2 regions of the Streptomyces sp. NBC_01537 genome follow, and region 1 is predicted to be linked to the other one. Evidence: riboswitches for the same ligand, from Rfam matches in the RefSeq annotation. Region 1 holds a riboswitch; the other holds the start of a gene.

What was found. A riboswitch is a leader RNA that binds a small molecule or an ion and turns the genes downstream of it on or off. The one in region 1 is predicted to bind cobalamin.
Region 2: it holds a riboswitch for cobalamin, as region 1 does, so the genes downstream of both, OG607_RS15195 (ribonucleoside-diphosphate reductase subunit alpha) here and OG607_RS36140 (cobalamin biosynthesis protein) in region 1, are expected to answer to the same signal.

The regions. Positions count from the first base shown of each region.
Region 1 is NZ_CP109392.1:7,874,007-7,877,409, forward strand. It holds gene OG607_RS36135 (cobyric acid synthase) at 1-21, opposite strand, end outside; gene OG607_RS36140 (cobalamin biosynthesis protein) at 18-1,085, opposite strand; cobalamin riboswitch at 1,189-1,316, opposite strand; gene OG607_RS36145 (hypothetical protein) at 1,483-1,680, opposite strand; gene OG607_RS36150 (anion permease) at 1,694-2,938, opposite strand; gene OG607_RS36155 (NAD(P)/FAD-dependent oxidoreductase) at 3,231-3,403, opposite strand, start outside.
Region 2 is NZ_CP109392.1:3,346,008-3,349,410, forward strand. It holds gene OG607_RS15180 (helix-turn-helix domain-containing protein) at 1-626, opposite strand, end outside; gene OG607_RS15185 (hypothetical protein) at 719-877, shown strand; gene OG607_RS15190 (GNAT family N-acetyltransferase) at 930-1,436, shown strand; cobalamin riboswitch at 1,484-1,620, shown strand; gene OG607_RS15195 (ribonucleoside-diphosphate reductase subunit alpha) at 1,746-3,403, shown strand, end outside.

The DNA.
Region 1 (3,403 bases):
AACGAGAAGAGCCCCGCTCATGAGCGACCTCGCCAATCAGCCCGTCCGGCGTTTGAGGACCGGGGTCTGGGGCGGAGCCCCAGCGGGGTCCGGGGCGGAGCCCCGGTTTCGGGAAGGGGCGGGGTGGGGGACAGAACGCCCCACGCCAGCCGCCCACCCACCGCAGCCGCCAACGCGAGCGCGCTCACGCGCCACGAAAGCCGCACCGCCCGCTCTATATCGCGCACCTCAACCGCCCGGTTGCCCCCACCGAGCACGGGCCGGTGCTCAACCCGCCCCCCATACGCCAGCGTCCCGCCCAGCCGCACGCCCAACGCCCCCGCGAACGACGACTCGACCGGCCCCGCGTTGGGGCTCGGGTGCTTCGCACCGTCCGTACGCCAGGCCCGCCACGCCCCCCGGCGGTCCGGCCCGGCGAGCACCGTCAGCGCGGCCGTCAGCCGCGCACCCGGCCACCCGGCCACGTCGTCCAGCCGGGCCGAGGCCCACCCGAACCGCCGGAAGCGCGGCGACCGGTGCCCGACCATCGCGTCCAGCGTGTTGACGGCCCGGAAACCGACCAGCCCCGGTACGCCGGCCACGGCGCCCCATACGAGCGCGCCCACGACGGCGTCGGACGTGTTCTCGGCCACCGACTCCACCACCGCCCGCGCGATCTCCCGCTCGTCCAGAGCCTTCGGGTCCCGTCCGCAAAGATGCGGCAGCCGTTCCCGCGCCGCGGCCAGGTCCCCGGCCTCCAGCGCCGCGCCCACCGTCCGGGCCTCGCGCCGCAGCGAAGTGCCGCCGAGCACCGCCCAGGTGGCGGCCGCGGTGAGCCCGGCGGACGCGGTGGGGGAGGAGCGTACGGCCCGTGCGCCGAGCACGGCGGCGCCCACCGCGCCGCCCGCGCACAGCGCGGTGTAGAGCGCGCCCCGGCCCCGGCTGTCACGCCAGAGCCGCTGTTCCAGCAGCCCGGCGGCCCGTCCGAAAGCGGCGACGGGGTGCCCGCGCCGGGGGTCGGCGAACGTGAGGTCGGCCAGCCAGCCAAGTGCCGCGCCACAGGCGAAGACACCGGCGCCGACCGGCGCGATGCGATCCGCTGCCATGGGATCAGCCCGCCGTGGCGGGGTCGTGCGAACGGCGGCTGCCGCGCATGGCTGATGTCCTCACTCAGGGTCCGCGCCCTGGTTCGACTGTGACCGGTGGCGAGAGTCTCCTGGCTCCCGGATCGGCACACCTCCGGCCTTCCAGCCCGCGTACGGGCCGTGGCCGAGTGCGGAGGTGCACTCCCCGGTGACAGTGGCGGGACCGCGCCGGATTCACACCGGACTTCCTCTCCTGCCGCCGCTTGGCATCCGCAACTCCACCACGTGCGCCAATGCCCGTCAACTCACCCTTGACCTGCAAAGGAAGATGTGTGAATCCACACACGAGCGCACAAACGAGCGGGGCACGGACCAGGTCCGTGCCCCGCTCGTACAGGTGCCGTACTGCCGTACTGCGTCAGCTCACGATCAGGAAGATCCCGTACGCCACTGCCGCCGCGCACAGCGCGAAGGCGGCGTATGCGCCCGTACGGGCCACCGTCGCGCCCTCCTTGGCGAGGCCGACGATGCCCAGGGAGAAGAGGCCGACAAGGCCGACGGTGACGGCGAGGCTGACTCCGAAGACGGAGCCGAGGGCTGCCCAGTCGATGCTCATGATGCTGCTGTCCTTAGAGGGTGGTGGTCTGGGCGGCGGGCGCGGCCGGTGTCGTCGGCGCCGCGACCGGGGCCGGGATGGTGGCTGTCAGCGGGCCGGCCGGCGGCGGAGTGACGGCGGCGATGGCGGTGGTGACGACGCCGGGCGCCTCCGCCTCCACCTCGTTGACGTTGGTGTGGTCGACCGGCTTGCGCCGCGCCGCGACCCAGATGGTCGCGCAGGCGGCGGCCGCCAGGGCCGCGACGACGCCGACGCCCCAGTCGCCCTGGTCGGCCAGCAGCGCGGCGCCGGCGGCGGCGAGGCCGGCGGCCGGCAGCGTCAGCGCCCAGGCGACGAGCATGCGGCCGGCGGTGCTCCAGCGGATGACGCCGCCCTTGCGGCCGAGACCGGCGCCCATGACGGAGCCGGAGACGACGTGCGTCGTGGAGAGCGAGAAGCCGAGGTGGGAGGAGGCGAGGATCACCGTCGCGGCGCCCGTCTGGGCGGCGAAGCCCTGCGGGGGCTGGATGTCGGTGATGCCCTTGCCCATGGTGCGGATGATCCGCCAGCCGCCGATGAAGGTGCCGAGCGCGATGGCGAGACCGGCCGAGACGATGACCCACAGCGGCGGGTCGGCGTCGGGGGCGATGACCTTGCCGGTGACGAGGGCGAGGGTGATCACGCCCATGGTCTTCTGCGCGTCGTTCGTGCCGTGCGCCAGCGAGACCAGGCCGGCCGAGGCGATCTGGCCGGCGCGGTAGCCCTTGGCGGTGGCCTTGGGGTCGGCGTCGCGGCCGATCCGGTAGGTGAGGCGGGTCGCCAGCAGGGCGGCGATACCGGCGACGACCGGGGCCGCGATGGCCGGGATGAGCACCTTCTCGGCGACCGCGTCGCCGTTGACCCCGGACAGGCCGACGGAGGCGATGGTGGCGCCGATCAGACCACCCATCAGGGCGTGCGAGGAACTGGAGGGCAGACCGAGGTACCAGGTCACCAGGTTCCACAGGATCGCGCCGACCAGACCGGCGAAGATCACTTCCGGCTGGACGCCGGCGCTCTCGTCGATGATGCCCTTGGAGATGGTCAGGGCGACCTCGACGGAGATGAAGGCACCGACAAGATTGAGGCCGGCGGACATGGCCACCGCCGTCTTGGGCTTGAGCGCGCCAGTGGAGATGGTGGTTGCCATCGCATTGGCGGTGTCGTGGAAACCGTTCGTGAAGTCGAACACGAGAGCGGTAACGATCACGATTCCGATCAGGAGCGTGATGTGTTCCATTTACCCAGGCAATCGTTCGATCGGACAGTGGCGGTGGCGACCGTACGTAATCCGGGTGAACGGAAGGTTAACTAGGGGCGGCTGGGTGGTGGCGGGTCTCTATGAGGCCGCGCGGAGGCCCTGTCAGAGCACTAGGGCCTGTCTTGTGGATCTCCGCGGCGTCGCGCGCCCTGGCACGCACGCTCGCGGCGTTGTCGTCGGTCAACGACGCTCCGCGTCGCTTCCCTCCTCCGCCTTGCGATCGCACGCACCAGACCCCGCTCCTTCCCCACGGAGATCCACAAGACAGGCCCTAGTGCCGCCCCGACACCCGGTCCGCGAGCTGCGCCACCCGGTCCGTCTCCGCGCTGCGTCCGGCCAGCTCACGGCGGTCCGCACCGCGGTACGCCGCGTACATCCCCTGCACCCCGAGCCAGCGCAGCGGCTCCGGCTCCCACTTGCGCACCCGGTGCCCCACCCACGGCA
Region 2 (3,403 bases), 4.5 Mb from region 1:
CTGGGCACCGGCCGGTCGACGTACTGCGCCTGGCCGCCCTCCCGGTGCGGCGGCACGACCATCCGTCGGGCGATCGCGCTGGCGACGGCGCTGCCCTGCTCCTTGCGTACGAGGTGCAGGCAGGCGTCGATTCCGGCGGCAGTGCCGGCCGAGGTGATCACCGGGTCCTCGTCCACGTAGAGCACATCGGGCTCGATCCGCGCGAGCGGAAACCTCCGCGCGAGCGCATCCGTGTGCCGCCAGTGCGTCGTGCACCCGCGCCCGTCGAGCAGTCCGGCGGCGCCGAGCACAAAGGCCCCGGAGCAGACGCTGAGCACCCGCGCGCCACGCTCGACCGCGTCGCGCAGGGCGAGCAGCAGATCAGCCGGATACGTCTCCTGCTCCGGCAGGTTGCAGCCGGCGGGAATGGCGATGAGATCGGCTTCGGCGAGCCGGTCCAGCCGGTACGGGGTGTCGATGGTGAAGCCGCCGTGCACCTGGACCGGCGACCGCTCGGCGGCGACCACGGCGAAGTCGTACACCGGCAGGCCCTGTTCGCTCCGGTCGACCCCGAAGACCTCGCATACCACGCCGAACTCGAAGGGGTGGACCCCGTCCAGGAGCACGACAGCGACGTTTTTCAGCATGGGTCCAGTGTCACACAGGCGTGGCAGGAATTCGAGGTAGTACGGCAGTCCTGCCACTCCCATCCCCGGGCCGGGAGGAGCACATTGGATGCATGAACACATACCTCGCCTTCGCAGCCGTCATCGCCTTCTTCCTCGTCATCGCCGCCCCCGTCCTCGTGGGCCTGGCCCACGAGCGCCGCATCGACCGCCAGCTGCGCGCGGCCCGCGCCGCCGAGGCCGCCCGCGACGAGTGGGTCATCGCGGCCTGACCCAGGACCTGTCCGGTCTCCGGGTGCCGGACCCCTGCGTCAGACTGGCCCGATGGACATCACCATCCGCCACGCACGGCCCGATGAACTCACGGCCGTCGGAGAGATCACCGCACGGGCCTACGCGGCCGTGCTCCCCGAGGGCGACAGCTACCTCGAGGAGCTGCGCAATGCCCGGCACCGCGCCGAGCACACCGAACTGCTGGTCGCCGTGGACACGGCGGACGGCGGCGGCGATGTGCTCGGCAGTGTCGCGTTCGTGCCCCACGGCTCGGCCTATACGGAGGTGGCCCGGGACGGCGAGGGCGAGTTCCGGATGCTGGCCGTGAACCCGGCGCACCAGGGCCGGGGCGCGGCCGACGCGTTGGTGCGGGCGTGCGTGAACCGGGCTCGGGAGCTCGGTATGTCCCGGATCGTCATATCGACCGGCCCGCGCATGCACACCGCCCACCGGCTCTACGAACGCCTCGGCTTCGCCCGCCTGCCCGAGCGGGACTGGACCCCGGTGCCGGGCATTCATCTGCGCTGCTATTCCCTGGAGCTCGTCACGGATCTGTGAGCTCGGCAACACGCCGGACACAACATCTGGGGGTGCCTCCGAAGGGCACCACTAGATGTATGCTCAGCAGCGCTGCCACCGCAGGGGAATCCGGTGAGAATCCGGAGCTGCCCCGCAACGGTGAGCGGGCTGCGTTCCTGCGTGCCCGCAAGTCCGGCCGCCTGCCGGCAGCGCACCCGAGAACCCACTCCCGGGTGCCGTCATGTCCGGGCCTCGCGGATTGGGCCGGTGGACGCGCCGCGGCATGCCCTGCTGCCCGTGTGCGCTCACCTTCCCTCGTGCGGCCGCCGTACGAGGGAGAGAGCACACGTGACCATCGCGCCCGCCGCACCGCCTGCCGCAGCAGAAGTCCCTTCTGTGGGAACCGCCCTGCTGCGCATCCTGACGGAGCTCACCGCCGACCTCCCCGACACCGACCCCGGCCGGGTCGCCGCCGCCGTGCTGCGCGGCCGCAGCGCCGTCGCCGACGAGGCCGAGCTGCGCATGCTGGCCATCGAGTCCGCCGCCGGGCTCATCTCCGAGGACCCGCAGTACTCCCGGCTCGCCGCGCGCCTGCTCACCCGCGCCATCGCCGACGAGGCGGCCGGACAGGGCGTCACCTCCTTCACCACCTCCATCGCGGTCGGCCACCGCGAGGGTCTGATCGCCGACGGCACCGCCGAATTCGTGCATGCGCATGCGGCCCGCCTGAACGCGCTGATCGACCCGACCGCGGACGACCTGTTCGGCTATTTCGGCCTGCGCACGCTGCACAGCCGCTACCTGCTGCGCCACCCCATCACCCGCCAGGTCATCGAGACCCCGCAGCACTTCCTCCTGCGCGTCGCCTCCGGCCTCGCCGAGGACCACAGCGCCCGCGCCGCCGACGAAGTCGCCGCTCTCTACGCCCTGATGAGCCGCCTGGATTACCTCCCCAGTTCCCCGACGCTCTTCAACTCCGGCACCCGGCACCCCCAGATGTCGTCCTGCTACCTCCTGGACTCCCCCCTCGACGAGCTGGACTCCATCTACGACCGCTACCACCAGGTCGCCCGCCTCTCCAAGCACGCCGGCGGCATCGGCCTCTCGTACAGCCGCATCCGCTCCCGCGGCTCCCTCATCCGGGGCACCAACGGCCACTCCAACGGCATCGTCCCGTTCCTGAAGACCCTGGACGCCTCGGTCGCCGCCGTGAACCAGGGCGGCCGGCGCAAGGGCGCCGCCGCGGTCTACCTGGAGACGTGGCACTCCGACATCGAGGAGTTCCTGGAACTGCGCGACAACACCGGTGAGGACGCCCGGCGTACGCACAACCTCAACCTCGCGCACTGGATCCCCGACGAGTTCATGCGCCGGGTCGACACCGACGGCCAGTGGTCGCTGTTCTCCCCCTCCGACGTCCCCGAGCTGGTCGACCTGTGGGGCGATGAGTTCGACGCGGCGTACCGCAAGGCCGAGGCGGCCGGACTCGCCCAGAAGACCATGCCCGCCCGGGACCTGTACGGCCGGATGATGCGCACCCTCGCGCAGACCGGCCAGGGCTGGATGACCTTCAAGGACGCCTCCAACCGCACCGCCAACCAGACCGCCGAGCCGGGCCACACGGTCCACTCCTCCAACCTGTGCACCGAGATCCTGGAGGTGACGGACGACGGGGAGACCGCCGTCTGCAACCTCGGCTCGGTCAACCTGGGCGCCTTCGTGGTGGGCGAGGGCGCCGACGGAGACATCGACTGGGAGCGCCTGGACGCCACCGTCCGTACCGCCGTGACCTTCCTGGACCGGGTCGTCGACATCAACTTCTACCCGACCGAGCAGGCCGGCCGCTCCAACTCCCGCTGGCGCCCCGTCGGCCTGGGCGCGATGGGCCTGCAGGACGTCTTCTTCAAGCTGCGGCTGCCCTTCGACTCCGCCGAGGCGAAGGCCCTGTCCACCAAGCTCGCCGAGCGCATCATGCTCACCGCCTACGAGGCCTCGGCGGACCTCGC